Nisaea sediminum: one gene and its partner. The protein of the gene in region 2 binds, or shares a complex with, the protein of the main gene of each other region. Links are inferred from orthologs where the notes say so. Each region holds a gene or a part of one and is shown on either strand. Other genes may lie near its edges. The genes, in order: IG122_RS00790 and xseA.

Region 1 (8,005 bases), on a different replicon or contig from region 2:
GTGTCGGACCTACGCGCCAGGATATCCGCCTGGGCGACCGTATAGCCCTGCGCCTCGACCAGCTTCACGATTTCCAGCAGATAATCGAGGTCCGCCTCGACGCGCGAGAGACGCCCGGCAGCGCGGGCGAGCGCTGTCCCCGCTTCGCTCAGGCGATAACAAGGTAGCGTCAGGTCCGCTGCCGGATCGTCGTGGCTGACCCGCACGACCTTGTCGGCATAAAGCAGGTTGGTCGTGAAATGGTCTTCCCTCTGCGAGCTGAAGACCTTGCTGAGGTCCCGGTTTGTCCGGAGCAGGCCGTATTCCTCCAGCAGCAGGATGCAGTCGCCGGTCAGTTCCCGCGCGCCGAAGAACTCGTCGGACAGCCGGACCAGGAAGTTGTTGATCCGAAACTTCGCGAGGATCGCCACCCAGCGGATCATGGCGCGATTGAGCGTGCTCATGACACGGAATGTCACCGGCGGGACAGCGCCGCTCTCTTCCGCCTCCAGCGCCAGCAAAGCCGCCCACATTTCCTGGCCGGCGCGGTCGCCGCAATCGGATGCGGCCTCGATGAAGCGCACGCTCCAGTCCGGATCGACATGCCCGTCCGCGTCCGCATTGTCCTTCAGCATGGTCATGGCGAGGGAGAAAATCGCCTCGATATTCTGCTGCCGGCGGAGGTCGCGCTCGCTGACCCGGGCCGCAGCGCGCTCGATAAGTCCGCTTTCCTCACGGTCGTCGCCATTGCGCACGGCGTCCAGCCAGCTCCGCCCGCTGGCGCCGAGGCCGTAGGCGAGCATTTCGCTGAATCTGAGGCACGCGGGATCGAAAGACGTCGCCGCCGGTTTCTTCGACCGGCTCTTGGCCCGTCCCGCGGCGGAAGTCTTGCGGTCTGCTTCGGTCATGCACAGAGCCTTACTGTTACCGGCGGAAGCCTAGCACGGTTTTCGCGCGGCAATTAAGTATTCCTGATTCCCGTCTGTTCCGGAAATCGGCGAGTCCGTAGCGCCGCATACCTGCCAGCCCGCGCCCTGCTCGAGCCATCCGCCGATCTCTTCCAGCGCATCCCGTCGCGCGCGCTCGTCCCGCACGATCCCGCCGCGGCCGATCCGCGCCCGGCCGACCTCGAACTGTGGTTTGACCAGCGCGATCAGCCCGGCGCCCTCTCCCGCACAGGCAAGCGCCGCCGGCAAGGCCAGCTTCAGGGAGATGAAACTGACGTCGGAAACGATCAGCCCGACCGGCTCCCCGATCATCTCTGGTGTGAGATCGCGAATATTCAGATGTTCGTAGACCACGACCCTGCTGTCGTCGCGCAGGCGCGGTATCAGCTGGCCGTGCCCGACATCGACGGCATGGACACGGCGCGCACCGCGATCGAGCAGGACATCGGTGAAGCCACCGGTAGAGGCACCGACATCGAGGCAGATCTTCTCCGCCGGATCGATCGCGAAATGATCAAGCGCATGAACAAGTTTCAGCGCCGCGCGGGAGGCCCAGCGATGCGCCGTTTCAGCCAGCGCCAGCACCTGTGCCGGAGAGATCTTTGCCGCCGCTTTGGTCACCACGATGCCGTCGACGATCACGTCTCCCGCCTCGATCAATTGCCGCGCGCGGCTGCGGCTGTCGACAAGCCCGCGGCTCACGAGCGCCGTGTCGAGGCGTTCGGAAGGCGTTTTGGAAGACATGAGGGAACTCAGGCGCGGGCGGGTGCCGAGGCCCTGTCGACGCCGAGCGCGGCCAGAACGGTGTTCGTGATGCCTTCCGCATCGAGCCCGGCCAGATGGTACTGCCGGGCCGGCGCATCGTGATCGAGGAACAGGTCGGGCAACACCATCGGCCGGACCTTGAGACCGGACTCGAGCAGACCGTCCTCGGCCAGTGCGTGCAGCACCTGGCTCGCAAAGCCGCCGATGCTGCCTTCCTCGACGGTAATCAGGACCTCGTGCTCCGCAGCGAGACGGCGCAGCATGTCCCGGTCCAGCGGCTTGGCGAAGCGCGCGTCGGCCACTGTGGTTGAAAGCCCTCGCGCCGCCAGTTCATCCGCCGCGACAAGGCATTCCTGCAGCCGGCAGCCGAGCGACAGAAGCGCGACCCTGGTGCCTTCACGCACGATCCGACCCTTGCCGATCTCCAGCACGTCGCCGCGCGCCGGCAGCTCGACGCCGACACCCTCGCCGCGCGGATAGCGGAATGCGCTCGGACGATCGTCGATCGCCGCGGCGGTCGCGACCATACGGACCAGTTCCGCCTCGTCCGACGGCGCCATGATGACGAAATCCGGAAGGCACCCGAGATAGGCGAGGTCAAAAGCCCCGGCATGGGTCGCTCCGTCGGCTCCGACGAGACCCGCGCGATCGATGGCGAAGCGCACCGGCAGCTTCTGGATCGCGACATCGTGCACAACCTGGTCGTAGCCGCGCTGCAGGAAGGTTGAATAGATCGCCACGAAGGGCTTCATGCCCTCGCAGGCCATGCCGGCCGCGAAGGTCACGGCATGCTGCTCGGCAATACCCACATCGAAGCTGCGCTTTGGAAAGGCCTTGGCGAACTTGTCGAGCCCCGTTCCGGACGGCATGGCCGCCGTCACCGCGACGATGCGCTCGTCTTCCCGCGCCTCCGTAACCAGCGCGTCGGCAAAGACCGCGGTATAGCTCGGCGCATTCGAGACCGGTTTCTTCACCTCGCCGGTCACAACGTCGAATTTCGGCACCGCGTGATACTTGTCCGCCGCCGGCGCTCCAAAGGGATGGCCCCGCCCCTTTTCGGTCACGACATGCAGCAGCACGGGGCGGTCGCGGTCCATGTCGCGGACATTACGGAGCACGGGCAGCAGATGATCGAGATTGTGCCCGTCGACCGGCCCCACATAGTAGAAGCCGAGTTCCTCGAACAATGTGCCGCCGGTGACCATGCCACGGGCGAATTCCTCGGCCCGGCGCGCGGTCTCCTCCATCGGCTTCGGCAGGTTCTGGGCGAACTGCTTGGCGAGATCGCGCAGACTGCGGAACGGCTTCGAGGAAATTAGCTGCGAGAGATGCGCGCTCAGCGCTCCCACCGGCGGCGCGATCGACATGTCATTGTCGTTCAGGACGACGATCATACGGTTGCGCAAGGCACCCGCATTGTTCATCGCCTCGTAGGCCATGCCGGCGCTCATCGCGCCGTCGCCGATCACCGCGACGACATTGAAATCCTCGCCCTTCAGATCCCGCGCCACCGCCATGCCGAGGCCCGCGGAGATCGAGGTCGAACTGTGTGCGGCGCCGAACGGATCATATTCGCTCTCGGAGCGCTTGGTGAAGCCGGACAGCCCGCCGCCCTGACGCAGGGTGCGGATGCGGTCGCGGCGCCCGGTCAGGATCTTGTGCGGATAGGCCTGGTGGCCGACATCCCAGATCACCTTGTCTCGCGGCGTGTCGAAGACATTGTGGATCGCCACCGTCAGCTCGACCACGCCGAGCCCGGCGCCGAGATGCCCGCCGGTTACGGAGACCGCGTCGATGGTCTCGCGACGCAGATCCTCCGCCAGCTGTTTCAGCTGCGGGTCTGTGAAGGACCGCATATCTGCGGGAACGCGAACTCGGTCCAGAAGCGGGGTTCTGCGGTCAGGCATGTCCAAATCAGCGCGGTGGCTCAATGCGTACGATCGACGACATAGGCGGCGACCTGTTTCAGAAGGTCTGCCCGATCACCGAATAAATCAAGGGCGCGGGCCGCCTGTTCCGCCAGCAGCTTCGCCTGAGCGCGGGCCCGTTCGGGCCCGAGGATGGAGACGAAGGTCGCTTTTCCGGCGCTCGCATCCTGCCCGACGGGCTTGCCGGTGGTGTTGGAATCCCCCTCGTAATCGAGCAGATCGTCCGCGATCTGGAAGGCGAGCCCGAGCTCCTGCGCAAAGGAATGCAGCGCATGGGTATGACGTTTGGTCGCGTGTCCCATGATCGCGCCCGAGGTCGCGGCGAAGGCGAAGATCTCGCCCGTCTTCATGCGCTGCAGCCGGGTGATCGCCGAAATATCGATCTCCTCGTCCTCGGCGAGCAGGTCGATCATCTGGCCGCCGACCATGCCGGTACCGCCCGCCGCCCTCGCGAGGCCGGCAACCAGTTGGGCGCGGACCCAGGCGTCGGAACTGGTCTCTTCCGCAGACAGCACCTCGAAGGCCAGAGCCTGCAGCGCGTCGCCCGCGAGGATCGCGGTTGCCTCGTCGAACTTCTTGTGACAGCTCGGCCGACCGCGGCGCAGATCGCTGTCATCCATCGCCGGCAGATCGTCGTGAATCAGGGAATAGCAGTGCATGAATTCCACCGCCGCGCCGACGCGGTAAGCGCAACGCGGATCGACGGCGAAGAGCTTGGCCGACTGCTGGACGATGAATGGACGCAGCCGCTTGCCGCCTCCGAGGCAGGAATAACGCATCGCCTCGAACAGGCGCGCCTCGGCATCGTCGGCCTCTGGCAACAGGAATTCCATTACGCGCTCGACCTCGCGCGCGCAGCTCGCGATCGCGTCCTTAAGATCGGTCATGTCCGGTATCGGTCCTGCTCAGTCTTTGACGGAAATATGGATCAGCTGTCGAACGGTTCGGCGGAAAGAGCGCCATCGCCGTCCGGGCGCCGGATCTTTTCAACCTTCATGCGCGCTTCGTCCAGCTTCTTCTGACAATGGGCCTTGAGTTCCGCTCCGCGCGCATAGGCATTGATGGCATCATCCAGGGTACCGCTGCCGGATTCGAGCTTGCCGACGATCGCTTCAAGCTGTTCCAGCGCTTGCTCGAAGCTGAGGGCACCGATTTCTGCGGATGTGTTTTCGCTCAAGAGGCATCTCCTTCGGACCGTTGCCCGACAATAGTTCCCGCCCGCCCGCGTTACAAGGCCGGGCGGGCTCGGTCCGCACTCAGGCTTTCATCAGCGTCCGGACATGCGCCGCCGTCGAATTCGCCAGCGCTTCGAGGTCGTAACCGCCCTCCAAAACCGAGACAATCTTCCCGTCGCAGACGAGATCCGCGACACGCATGAGCTCCTCGGTTACCCAGGCGAAGTCCTCCTCGGTGAGGCAGAGTGAGGCGAGCGGATCGTCGATATGGGCATCGAACCCGGCCGAGATCATGAGAAGCTCCGGATGGAAATCGATCAGCTTCGGGGAAATGATCTCGCTGATCGCCGCGCGGAACTGCTCGCTGCCCGCCATCGGAGGCAGCGGCACGTTGCAGATGTTGCCGACGCCGCGCTCGTTTTGTTTCCCGGTTCCCGGAAACAGCAGCGTCTGATGCGTGGAGGCGTAGAAGACGCCGCCGTCGGCCTCGAAGATCGCCTGGGTTCCGTTGCCGTGATGCACGTCGAAATCGACGATCGCGACACGGCGCAGCCCATGCACGGCCCGCGCCTGCTCGGCCCCGACCGCGATCTGGTTGAAAAAGCAGAACCCCATGGGCGTGCGCGGCTCGGCATGGTGTCCCGGCGGCCGCATGGCGCAGAAAGCGTTCTTCGCCTCACCGCCGAGCACCGCGTCGACCGCCGCGCAGGCCGCGCCGGATCCGCGCAGGATCGCGTCGCCAGTTCCCGGTGTCATCACCGTGTCGCCGTCGAGATGCCGCTCGCCGCTTTCAGGTACGGCATCGAGGATCGCCTCGACATAATCCAGCGGATGCGCGCGGGCGATCTGTTCCACGGTCGCTTTCGGCGCCTCGCGGCGCTCGATCGCCGCGAATTCCTCCGCGTCGAGCGCGTTCAGAATGGCCTTCAGACGAGCCGGATGCTCCGGATGCATGCGGCCCGGATCGTGGCCGAAACAATCCGCATGGGTGAAAAGCATCGTCGTCATTTCCGTCCCTCCCCAACGTTACGCCGACTTCCACGACGAACAATGCCGCGCCGACCGTTCTTAGCAAGAACGCCGCCGCACCTTCCAGCGTCAACTTGCCGCGATCCGGAACGGATCCATCTTAGAAACGATTGCGATAAAGACCGGCGCCCGGCAAGATCGTGGTTACCGCGTTCGTAACCTTTTCCCGGAAGAAATCACCGACACGGGTCGCTTCAACAATTTGGCGTCGGAAGGCGTGTGCACAATGCCGTCTGTCTTGAAGTCTCTGCGCCGCGGCATCGTCCCGGCTTTCCTTTCGCTCTCCATCCTCGTTCCTTGCATTCCGCCTGCATTCGCCCAGGGCAAGGCGAGTCCGGTCGAAGTTGATGAAGTCCGCGAGGAGCAATTGACGCAGACGGCTCCCGCCACCGGGCGTTTCGTGGCTCTCGAACTCGGTCCCGTCGCGACCAGGGTGTCGGAGCGGGTCGAGGAGATTTCCGTGCGCGCCGGGGACAGGGTCAAGAAAGGCGATGTGATCGCACACCTGGCCGACAACCGGCTGCGGGCAGAGCGCAGCCTCAGGGCCTCGGAGGTCAAGAAGGCCGAGGCGCAGCTCGCGCGCGCGTCTGCGAACCGCGCCAAGGCCGAGCAGACACTGGCCCGCACCGAACAGCTCCGTGGCTCGAACGCATTCCGCAAAAACGCCCTCGAAGACGCCCAGCGGGATCTGGAAGCGGCAGCGGCCAGCTTTGCCGAGAGTGAAGCCGAGACGGCGCGTGCCAGTGCGGAACTTCAGCTGGCCGAGATCGCACTCGCGGACGCAAGCATTCGCGCACCCTTTTCCGGGGTCGTGCTCGCCCGGCATGTGGTTGCCGGCGACCATGTGCAGGTTGGCGGAGCGATCGTCACCCTGATGAACGACGAAGCGCTGGAAATCGAGGCGGACGTGCCCTCGCAACGGCTCTCGGGTCTCGCGCCCGGAGGACTTGTTGGCGTGCAGCTCCAGGACGGACGGCGTCTCAATGCCACGGTGCGCGCGATCATTCCGGAGGAAAACCCGCGCACCCGGACCCGCGCCGTGCGTTTTACCCCGGAACTGACGGAAGACGCGGTCCGGATCGCCGAAAACCAGGGCGTCACGATTTTCATACCGGTCGGCATGGAGCGTACTGTGATCAGCGTCCACAAGGACGCGCTGCTGCTCGACAGCGCCAAGCCCCGCGTCTATCTGGTTCAGGATGGCAAGGTGCAGCCGCGCACGATCGTCATCGGCGAGTCCCTCGGCAACCGGTTCGAAGTGCTGGAAGGCCTCTCCCCCGGCGATAAGGTCGTGATCAAGGGCAATGAACGTCTGCGCCCGGGACAGCCTGTAGCTGTCCAGGTAAAGGGATAATGCCATGAACGGCCTGATCCGGGTCTCGATCGACCGTCCTGTCGCCGTTGTCGCCGTCGTGCTGATGGTCGTGATGTTCGGCATCGTCGCATTGATCAACATCCCGATCCAGCTGGCGCCCGACGTGAACCGCCCGGTGATCACCGTGACCACGCAATGGAATGGCGCCGCGCCGGCGGAGATCGAACGCGAGATCATCAATCGGCAGGAAGACGAGCTTCGCGGTCTCGAGGGACTTGAATCCATGATTTCCCGTGCCGAGGACGGCCGCGGACGGATCGAGCTCGAATTCACCCCGGGCAACGACATGGACAAGGCCCTGCTGCTGGTCGCCAACCGGCTCGACCGCGTCGGCGGCTATCCGGACGAGGCCGACGAGCCGACCTTCCAGACCTCAGGCTCGGAAGACAACGCCATCGCCTGGGCCGTGATCATGCGGAACGACGGCAACGAGGCACCGATCCACACCTTCGGCGATTTCGCCGAGGATTTCGTGAAATCGCGCATCGAGCGCATCCCCGGCATCGGCGAGGCGCGCATTTACGGCGGTGCCGAACGGGAAATGCAAGTCGTCGTAGAGCCGCAGCTGCTGGCGCAGTACCAGCTGACCATCCCGGACGTGCTGCAGGCGCTGCGCGAGGCCAACGCCTCGATCTCCGCCGGCGCGGTCGAGGAAGGCAAGCGCCGGTACGTGGTCCGCACCGAGGGCGACTTCGAGACCATGGAGGACGTCCGCCGGGTCGTGCTGCGCTCGATCGAGGATCCGATGACCGGTCGCGTCGCGCGCGTCACGGTCGCGGACGTGGCCGAAGTCCAGATGGGCTACAA
Region 2 (7,959 bases):
GATCATCTCGGTCTTCGAGGTCCGGTCGGATCCCGTCGGCAATGCGCGTTTCAGCGCTTTCCGCGACCTGATGGACGTGTTCCACGCCATGTGCGAGCGTCAGCTGAAAGAGCAGAAAGACTTCATCGACGAGATGGGCGAGATTACCGAAGAGGAAACCGCGCGCCTTAAAGCGGCGTTCGAGAAGATCTACGGGAAACCGCCGGGCGCGGTGTGAGCGTCACGCCGCCAGACAGTCCGCACAACAGCTACCGGATGGTCTGGCAGGCGAAGCCGCCTTCGTCCTTCGCCCGCTTCTTCAGTTCGGCGAAAGCGGTCAGCGCGGTCTCCAGATCGGAGAGCCGCCGGCCCGGCTCGATCACCAGCATGGCAGCGCTGCAGGTGAGCAGCGGATAGTTCCGCAGCTTGCCGTCCCGCCCGCGGGCTTCTATCGAGCCGCGCTCCCGGGCTTCCCTGTCATAGAAACTCTCGACATCCCGGGCGAACTGGTGGCGCGCCTCGTAGGCGAGACGGCTGACCTCTTCAGGATCGGTTCCGATGCTTCCGACGAAGAAGTCGTCCCCGCCGATATGCCCGACGAAGAAATCGGGTCCGCTGAAGGTCTGCCGGAGATTTTCCGCGAACAGCAGCAGCGCCCGGTCGCCCTGCCGGAACCCGTAGGTGTCGTTGAAGGGCTTGAAGTTATCGAAGTCGAAATGCAGCAGCGCGCAGGTCTCTTCCGTGTCGGTCACCGCGTCGGCGATATGGTCCGAGATCGAGGTGTTGCCGGGCAGCTTGGTCAGCGGGTTCATTTCGCGGGCGAAGATGAGGTTCTTCTCGTTGAGCACCCGGAGCAGGGAAGAATTGTCGAGGAAACCGATATATTGCGCATTCTCGACGATGATCACGCCGTTCAGTGAGTCGTTGTGGCTGTAGATCTGCAGAATGCGCTCGGCCTGTGTGTGGATGTCCGCGATTGGGCAGGGGCGCACGAAATCGCCGAGCCGCTTGCCGAAGCTGCGGTTCACGATCAGGTCCTTGCCGTAGGGTGAGAAGGCGTAGGCCTTGAGGTCGACGTCGCGCACGATCCCGAGCGGACGATCGTTCATGTCGAGGACGGGAAACAGCCGGGCGCTCTCGTTCGTGCGGAAGGCATCGAACACGTCCTGCATCGGCGTCTCGATCTTGAGCGTCGGTACGGCGACGATCTGTTCGCGCAGGATATGCTGGTCCGAGGAACGGGCCCGCCGGTCGCGGCGGCGCGCCGTCATCAGGGTCTCGTAGCTCCGGCTGAGGCTCTCATGCTCCAGCGTCGGCCGCGCCACCAGATAACCCTGAACCAGATCGAAGCCGAGCTCGCGGCAACTGCTCAGGTCCTCCTCGGTCTCCACACCCTCGGCGATGGTCTGGATACCCAATACCTCGAACATGTCGATCAGGCTCGAGACGAACAGCTTCTTCTTCGGGTCGCGGGCGACATTGTTGATGAAGTAGCGGTCGAACTTCACGTATTCGGCATGCTCTTCATGCAGCAGGCGCAGGCGGGCATAGCCTTCGCCGAAATCGTCGAGCGCGATCTGGATACCGTGATCGCGCGCCTGGCGGAGCGCCTTGGTGGCGGCGCTGTCCTGGGAAATGTCCGACTTCTCGGAAACCTCGAGACAAAGCTGCGTGCTCGAGAGTCCGAGCCCGGCCATGGCCTCCAGAATGCCCGTGGTCCGGTTGCTCAGATGCGGCAGGCTGCGCGCATCGATATTGAAGAACAGGTGCAGGCCGTCCGCGCAGGATAGCGCGGCGAAATCCCGGAGGGCCTTGTTCAGCAGGCGGGCCTCGAGCTCCTCGACCTGGCCGTGCTCGGCGGCGCGGTCGAAGAGATCGGCAATGCTTTCGAAACCGAGTTCCGCCGTCCCGCGCAACAAGGCCTCAAAGCCGTGGGTCAGGCCCGTATCGAGATGGACGATGGGCTGGAAGGCGTGCCGAAGTCCTGCGGTCAATGCGTCCATCGGCGGAAAGTGGCCGCTCAACTGGAGCATTTCCGCGCCGCGTGAAGCGGCCGAATTCGAATTGAGCACTGCGATTCGCCACAAAAAATTAGGGCATACTTACGTACCCTTTTTATTTCATTTCGCGGCGTTTTAAATCCTTTTGTGTGTGAAGGTTAGATGACCGATTTCTTGGAATTTCTACTGTTTTCGGCAAAATTTTATTGATCGGCGGCGCCCTGTTCGCGCGCAATTGCCCGCCAGCCGATGTCCTTGCGGCAGAACCCGTGCGGCCAGTTCACCGTCCCGACGGCTTCGTAGGCGCGGGATCGTGCTTCCGATACGGAGGCGCCGCGGGCGGTTACGACGAGCACCCGGCCTCCGGTCGCCAGCAGCACGCCCTTGTCGGTCCGCGTCGTGCCGGCATGGAACGTTGTCACTGTGCCGGTATCCTTGGGCAGCTCCGCGATCAGGGTGTTCTTCTCGTAGGAACCGGGATAGCCGTTCGATGCGAGGACCACGCAGAGGGCCGCCTCGTCGCGCCAGCGGAGCGTGATCTGGTCGAGCTGTCCGTCGGCGGAGGCGATCAGGGCCGGCAGGATGTCGCTCGTCAGGCGCATCATCAGGACCTCGCATTCGGGATCGCCGAAGCGGACATTGTGCTCGATCAGCTTGGGGCCGTCGGCGGTGATCATCAGGCCGGCGAAGAGCACACCCTTGAACGGCATGCCTTCCGCCGCCATGCCGTCCACGGTTGGCTGCACGATCTCCATCATGACCCGGTCGATCATCGCCTGGTCCATCACCGGGGCCGGCGAATAGGCCCCCATGCCGCCGGTATTCGGTCCGGTGTCGCCGTCGCCGACGGCCTTGTGGTCCTGCGCCGCCGCGAGCGGGAGGGCAGTCCTGCCATCGCAAAGGGCGAAGAAGCTGGCTTCCTCGCCGATCAGGCATTCCTCGATCACGACCTCCTCGCCGGCGGCGCCGAAGGCCTTGTCGGACATGGCGTCCTCGAGCGCCGAGATCGCCTCGTTCACGGTCTGCGCCACGGTGACGCCCTTGCCGGCGGCGAGCCCGTCCGCCTTGACGACGATCGGCGCCCCCATTTTCGTCACGTAATCCTTCGCGGCCTCAAGATCGGTGAAGCGGGCATAGGCGGCGGTCGGGATGTTGTGCCGGTCGCAGATGCCTTTCGTGAAGGCCTTGGAGCCCTCGAGCTGGGCCGCGGCGGCGCTCGGTCCGAAAGCCTTGATGCCGGCGGCTGCCAGCTTGTCGACCAGTCCGGCGACGAGCGGCGCCTCGGGCCCGACCACGACGAAGTCGATGGCCTTCTCCTTCGCGAAGGAGACCAGTCCGTCCAGGTCCTCCGCCTTCACCCCGACGCACTCCGCGACCTCCGCGATGCCGGCATTGCCGGGTGCGCAGTAGAGGTGATCGCACAGCGGCGAGGCAGAGATGGCCCAGCACAAGGCATGTTCACGCCCACCGGATCCGACGACCAGAATTCTCATTTTCGTGTCCCCATGCTTTCGCTCGGCGGCCTTGTAGCATAAATTCCGGGGATGCAAGACGATAGCCCGCAGCCCACCGGCAACATTCCCGAATTCTCCGTCAGCGAGATCTCCAACCAGGTCAAACGGACCGTGGAGGGCGCCTTCGAGCATGTCCGCGTGCGCGGTGAGATCTCGCGTCCGACCCGGGCCGGGTCGGGCCATGTCTATCTCACCCTGAAGGACGAGAAGTCGGTGCTCGACGCGGTCTGCTGGCGCGGCACCGCGGAGAGGCTTTCGATCCGCCCGGAAGAGGGCATGGAGGTGATCTGCACCGGCAAGCTCACGACTTTCCCCGGGCGATCCAAGTACCAGATGGTGATCGAGCAGATGGAGCTCGCCGGCGAGGGCGCGCTCCTGAAGCTGCTGGAGGAGCGCAAGCGCAAGCTCGCCGCTGAGGGCCTCTTCGCCGACGAGCGTAAGCGACCGTTGCCGTTCCTGCCCAAGGTGATCGGCGTCGTCACCTCGCCGACCGGCGCGGTGATCCGGGATATCCTGCATCGCCTTTCGGACCGCTTCCCGACCCATGTGCTGGTCTGGCCGGTACTGGTGCAGGGCGAAAGTGCTAAGGACCAGGTCGCGGCCGCGATCGAGGGCTTCAACCGGATGGCGCCGGACGGACCGGTGCCGCGTCCGGATCTGCTCATCGTGGCGCGCGGTGGCGGCAGCCTCGAGGATCTCTGGGCTTTCAACGAGGAGATCGTGGTGCGCGCGGCGGCGGCGAGCGAGATCCCGCTGATCTCCGCCGTGGGGCACGAGACCGACACCACGCTGATCGATTTTGCTTCGGACAGAAGGGCGCCGACCCCGACGGCGGCGGCCGAGATGGCGGTGCCGGTACGAGCGGAACTGCTCGCCACGCTGATGCAGGACGAGTCGCGGCTCTTCAACGGTCTGCAGCGCAAGCTCGGCGAGGCGGAGACGCGTCTGACCGGGCTTTCCCGCGGGCTCGGCGATCCGCGCTCGATCATCGAGGCGAAGGCGCAGACGGTGGATTACCGCTGGCAGAGTGCGAGCGCCGCGACGGACCGGATGCTTTCACGTCTCGCAGACCGGGTGCGCGATCTGGCATCTCAGATCCCGGAGCCGGCTGCGGAGCTCGGCCGGCTGGAAAACCGCTTCGTGACCGCGCGGCAGCGGATGGATTCGGTGATGGACACGGTCCGGCAGAATGCCGCGAGCGATCTGAGGGCGGCATCGGTACGCCTCCGGCTCGAACCTGTTACCGAGCGGATGGGCCTCGGCGGACGCGACGCGGCGCGCGCATGGAGCCAGATCGAGCGCGCCGTCGACCGTGTCCTCGCCCAGCAGGGCGACCGGCTGACCTCGGTCGGCCGCATCCTCGAGAGCAATTCCTACGAACAGACCTTGAAACGCGGCTTCGCGCTTGTGCGCGATGCTGAGGGAGCGCCCGTTACCAGTGCCGCGGTGCTTTCCGAAGGTGACGGGGTCTCGATCCATTTCGGCGACGGCAGCCGCGATGCTGTCATTGGTGCGGGCGCGACCGACGGAGCGGCTCCGAAGAGCGGGCCCCAGAAACCGGCGGCCGCGAAACCCGCGGCGAAGCCGAAACCGGGAAACACCGATCCGGCCCAGGGGAGTTTGCTGTGATCCGCTTCCTTCTGCTTGCTCTTCTCGTTCTGGCGGCCCGGCCGGCCGGCGCGGTCTCGCTGGAGATGAACGGCGCCTTTACCCAGGGCGGCATCATCATGGGTCGTACGGATCCAGGCGCGACGCTCACACTCGACGGCAAGCCGGTCCGGGTCGGCGCGGACGGTGTGTTCGTGCTGGGCTTCGGGCGCGAGGCGGAACCGAAAGCGGAACTCTCGGTGCGCGGCGCGGACGGCAGCGCGCAGCACCGGACTCTCGAGATCGCGAAACGCGACTACAACATCCAGCGGATCGACGGTCTGCCGCAGAAATATGTCGAGCCGCCGGCCGAGGTTCTGGCCCGCATCAAGCGGGAGAACGAGCAGATCAAGGAGGTTCGGAAGATTGACACCGAACGCGCCTATTTCGCCGACGGCTTCATCTGGCCGGCGAAGGGCCGGATCTCCGGCGTCTATGGCAGCCAGCGCATCCTCAACGGCGAACCTAAATGGCCGCATTTCGGCGTCGATGTCGCGGCGCCCGTCGGCACGCCCGTGGTGGCGCCCGCGGGCGGCATCGTCCGGCTGGCGGAGAAGGATCTCTACTATACCGGCGGCACCGTCATTCTCGACCACGGGCACGGTCTTTCCTCGGCCTTCCTGCATATGCAGGACGTGAATGTGAAGGTTGGTCAGGAACTGAAGCGCGGCGATTCGATGGGCACCATCGGCGCGACTGGCCGGGCGACCGGACCGCATCTCGACTGGCGGATCAACTGGTTCGACGTCCGGGTCGACGCGGCGGTGCTCGTGCCGCCTATGGAGTGACCAGCCGGTCCAGCAGGGCACCGAGAGCTTCCGGATCGTCCCAGACCAGATCCACGTCGACGCGCCGGACCATGAGCCGCAGTTCCTCCGGCAGGCGGACATGGTCCTTCGCCGTGGTCAGCAGCAGCGCGTCCTCTTTCTCCGCACGGGCGATCAGGTCGATCAGATCCTCGCCGCGATAGGGTTCGTGATCGCCGAAGGAACGTGTTTCCAGCAGCTTCACGCCGAGGTCCCTCAGGGTTTCGAAGAACTTTTCCGGTCGCCCGATTCCGGCGAAGGCAATGGCACGCTCGCCCTTGAGGCCAAGCGCCGAGCGCGACGGCGCAAGCCTGCCGCGCAGGACCGGAAGCGTCTTTGAGAGCGGTCCGGCAAGACCCTGTTTGTCTTCTCCGAGCAGGACGGCTGCATCCGCGCGGGCGAGCCCGCCCGCAACCGTTTCCCGCAGCGGACCGGCAGGCATCACGCAACCATTGCCGAAGCCGTAGCCGCCGTCGACGACGAGAATAGCCGCGGATTTCGCAATCGTCGGATTCTGGAAACCGTCATCCATGACGATGACGTCCGCCCCGGCCGCGGCGGCCATATCGGCGCCTTTCGCGCGGTCCCTCGAGATCCAGGTCGGCGCGGCCTCGGCCAGGAGCAGGGGTTCGTCCCCGACATCGGCGGCGCTATGCCGCTCCGGTAGCACCTGAAGCGGCCCGGCGAGGCGGCCGCCGTAACCCCGGCTGAGGAAGGCGACCTTGAGTCCGCGTTTTCCGAGCGCCCGTCCGAGCGAGAGAGCGACGGGCGTCTTGCCGGCACCTCCCGCGACCAGATTGCCGATGCAGATGACCGGAACGGGTGCCCGGTAGGGCCGTGTGGCGGCGGCACGCAGGGCCGCGCCTGCACGGTAGATCCAGGAGGCTGGCGTCAGCAGGGCCGGCAGCAGTCCGCCGCTCCGCCAGAAGCCGGGGGCCCTCACCTTCTTTCTCCATGGGCGTCGACTGCGGCGCAGATGCGCCCGGCCATCTCGTCCGCGATGGCGCCCTGACCTTCGGCGAAGGCTTTCGCGTTGGCGCCGAGTTCGGCCCGCTGCGCATCGTTCTGCAGCAGGTCCCGCAGCCGCCGTCCGAGATCTTTCGCGTCGGCGATCTCGAGCGCGGCCCGTGCGCCGATCATGTCGGTCGCGATGTCCGCGTTCTTCGCCATCAATTGCCCAAACAGCACAGGCTTGGCGAAATGCGCCGGCTCCAGCGGATTGTGCCCGCCGACCGGGATCAGCGACCCACCGACGAAGACCGCGTCCGCCAGCTCGAACAGGGTGCCCATCTCGCCCAACGTGTCGGCGACATAGATCTCGGTTTCCGGAGACGGCAGGGCATTTTGGGAACGGCGGGCACAGCGCAGGCCCTGAGTTTCGAGCGAAGCGGCGATCTCGGCGCCCCGGTTCGGATGACGCGGAGCGATAATTGTCAGCAGATCGGGACGAACTGCGGCGGCGATCCGATGCGCTTCCGCCGCGGCGTCTTCCTCGCCCGCATGGGTGCTGGCGGCAAGGATCACCGGGCGGCCTGCCGCCGCATCTCTCAGTTCTGCGAGGCTTGCCGGGTCGGCCGTCAGCGGCGCGGCGGCGCGCTTGAGGTTCCCGACATATTGCACCGGCGCCCGGGTCAGGCTTTCGAAGCCCGCCTTCTGCGCCGGATTGCTCGCGAGGATGAGCGAGAAATCCGCAAATAGGCGCCTGGTGAAAAGCGAGAGCCGTCGCCACCGCTCGAAGGAACCCTGCGACATCCGGGCATTGGCGAGAATGAGCGGAATTTTCCGCTGTCCCGCCGCGAGCACGAGGTTCGGCCAGAGATCGGATTCGACGAAGATCGCGGCGTCCGGCCTCCAGTGATCGAGGAAAGCGGAGATCCAGGCAGGGTGATCGAGCGGTACGAACTGGTGCATGGCGCGCGACGGGAGCCGGTCGGCCATCAGTCTCGCCGAGGTCAGGGTGCCGCTGGTCAGGAGGACGTTGAGAGCCGGATCGCGGTCGAGCAGACGTTCGAT

What was found.
Region 1: the proteins of xseA (region 2) and IG122_RS00790 are in contact, whole or in part, in a cryo-EM structure (PDB 8TXR), measured with the Escherichia coli proteins. The link is inferred for Nisaea sediminum from one-to-one orthologs.

What each region holds. Positions count from the first base shown.
Region 1 is NZ_JACZCQ010000001.1:166,162-174,166, reverse strand. The notes cover bases 3,173-6,156. They hold IG122_RS00790 (exodeoxyribonuclease VII small subunit), read right to left. Parts: upstream 4,797-6,156; coding sequence 4,548-4,796; downstream 3,173-4,547. Other genes in these bases: IG122_RS00780 (efflux RND transporter periplasmic adaptor subunit), read left to right, coding at 6,050-6,156; IG122_RS00785 (histone deacetylase family protein), read right to left, coding at 4,876-5,802; IG122_RS00795 (polyprenyl synthetase family protein), read right to left, coding at 3,619-4,506; dxs (1-deoxy-D-xylulose-5-phosphate synthase), read right to left, coding at 3,173-3,598. Also shown: IG122_RS00810 (DUF2806 domain-containing protein), read right to left, coding at 1-887; IG122_RS00805 (TlyA family RNA methyltransferase), read right to left, coding at 918-1,670; more of dxs, read right to left, coding at 1,679-3,172; more of IG122_RS00780, read left to right, coding at 6,157-7,177; IG122_RS00775 (efflux RND transporter permease subunit), read left to right, coding at 7,182-8,005. UniProt on the Escherichia coli protein: Bidirectionally degrades single-stranded DNA into large acid-insoluble oligonucleotides, which are then degraded further into small acid-soluble oligonucleotides.
Region 2 is NZ_JACZCQ010000006.1:959,955-967,913, forward strand. Bases 2,885-5,822 are described here. They hold xseA (exodeoxyribonuclease VII large subunit), read left to right. Parts: upstream 2,885-3,523; coding sequence 3,524-5,122; downstream 5,123-5,822. Other genes in these bases: purD (phosphoribosylamine--glycine ligase), read right to left, coding at 2,885-3,472; IG122_RS16680 (M23 family metallopeptidase), read left to right, coding at 5,119-5,822. In the rest of the region: IG122_RS16660 (hypothetical protein), read left to right, coding at 1-217; IG122_RS16665 (bifunctional diguanylate cyclase/phosphodiesterase), read right to left, coding at 249-2,003; more of purD, read right to left, coding at 2,183-2,884; more of IG122_RS16680, read left to right, coding at 5,823-5,928; lpxK (tetraacyldisaccharide 4'-kinase), read right to left, coding at 5,918-6,889; IG122_RS16690 (3-deoxy-D-manno-octulosonic acid transferase), read right to left, coding at 6,886-7,959. UniProt on the Escherichia coli protein: Bidirectionally degrades single-stranded DNA into large acid-insoluble oligonucleotides, which are then degraded further into small acid-soluble oligonucleotides.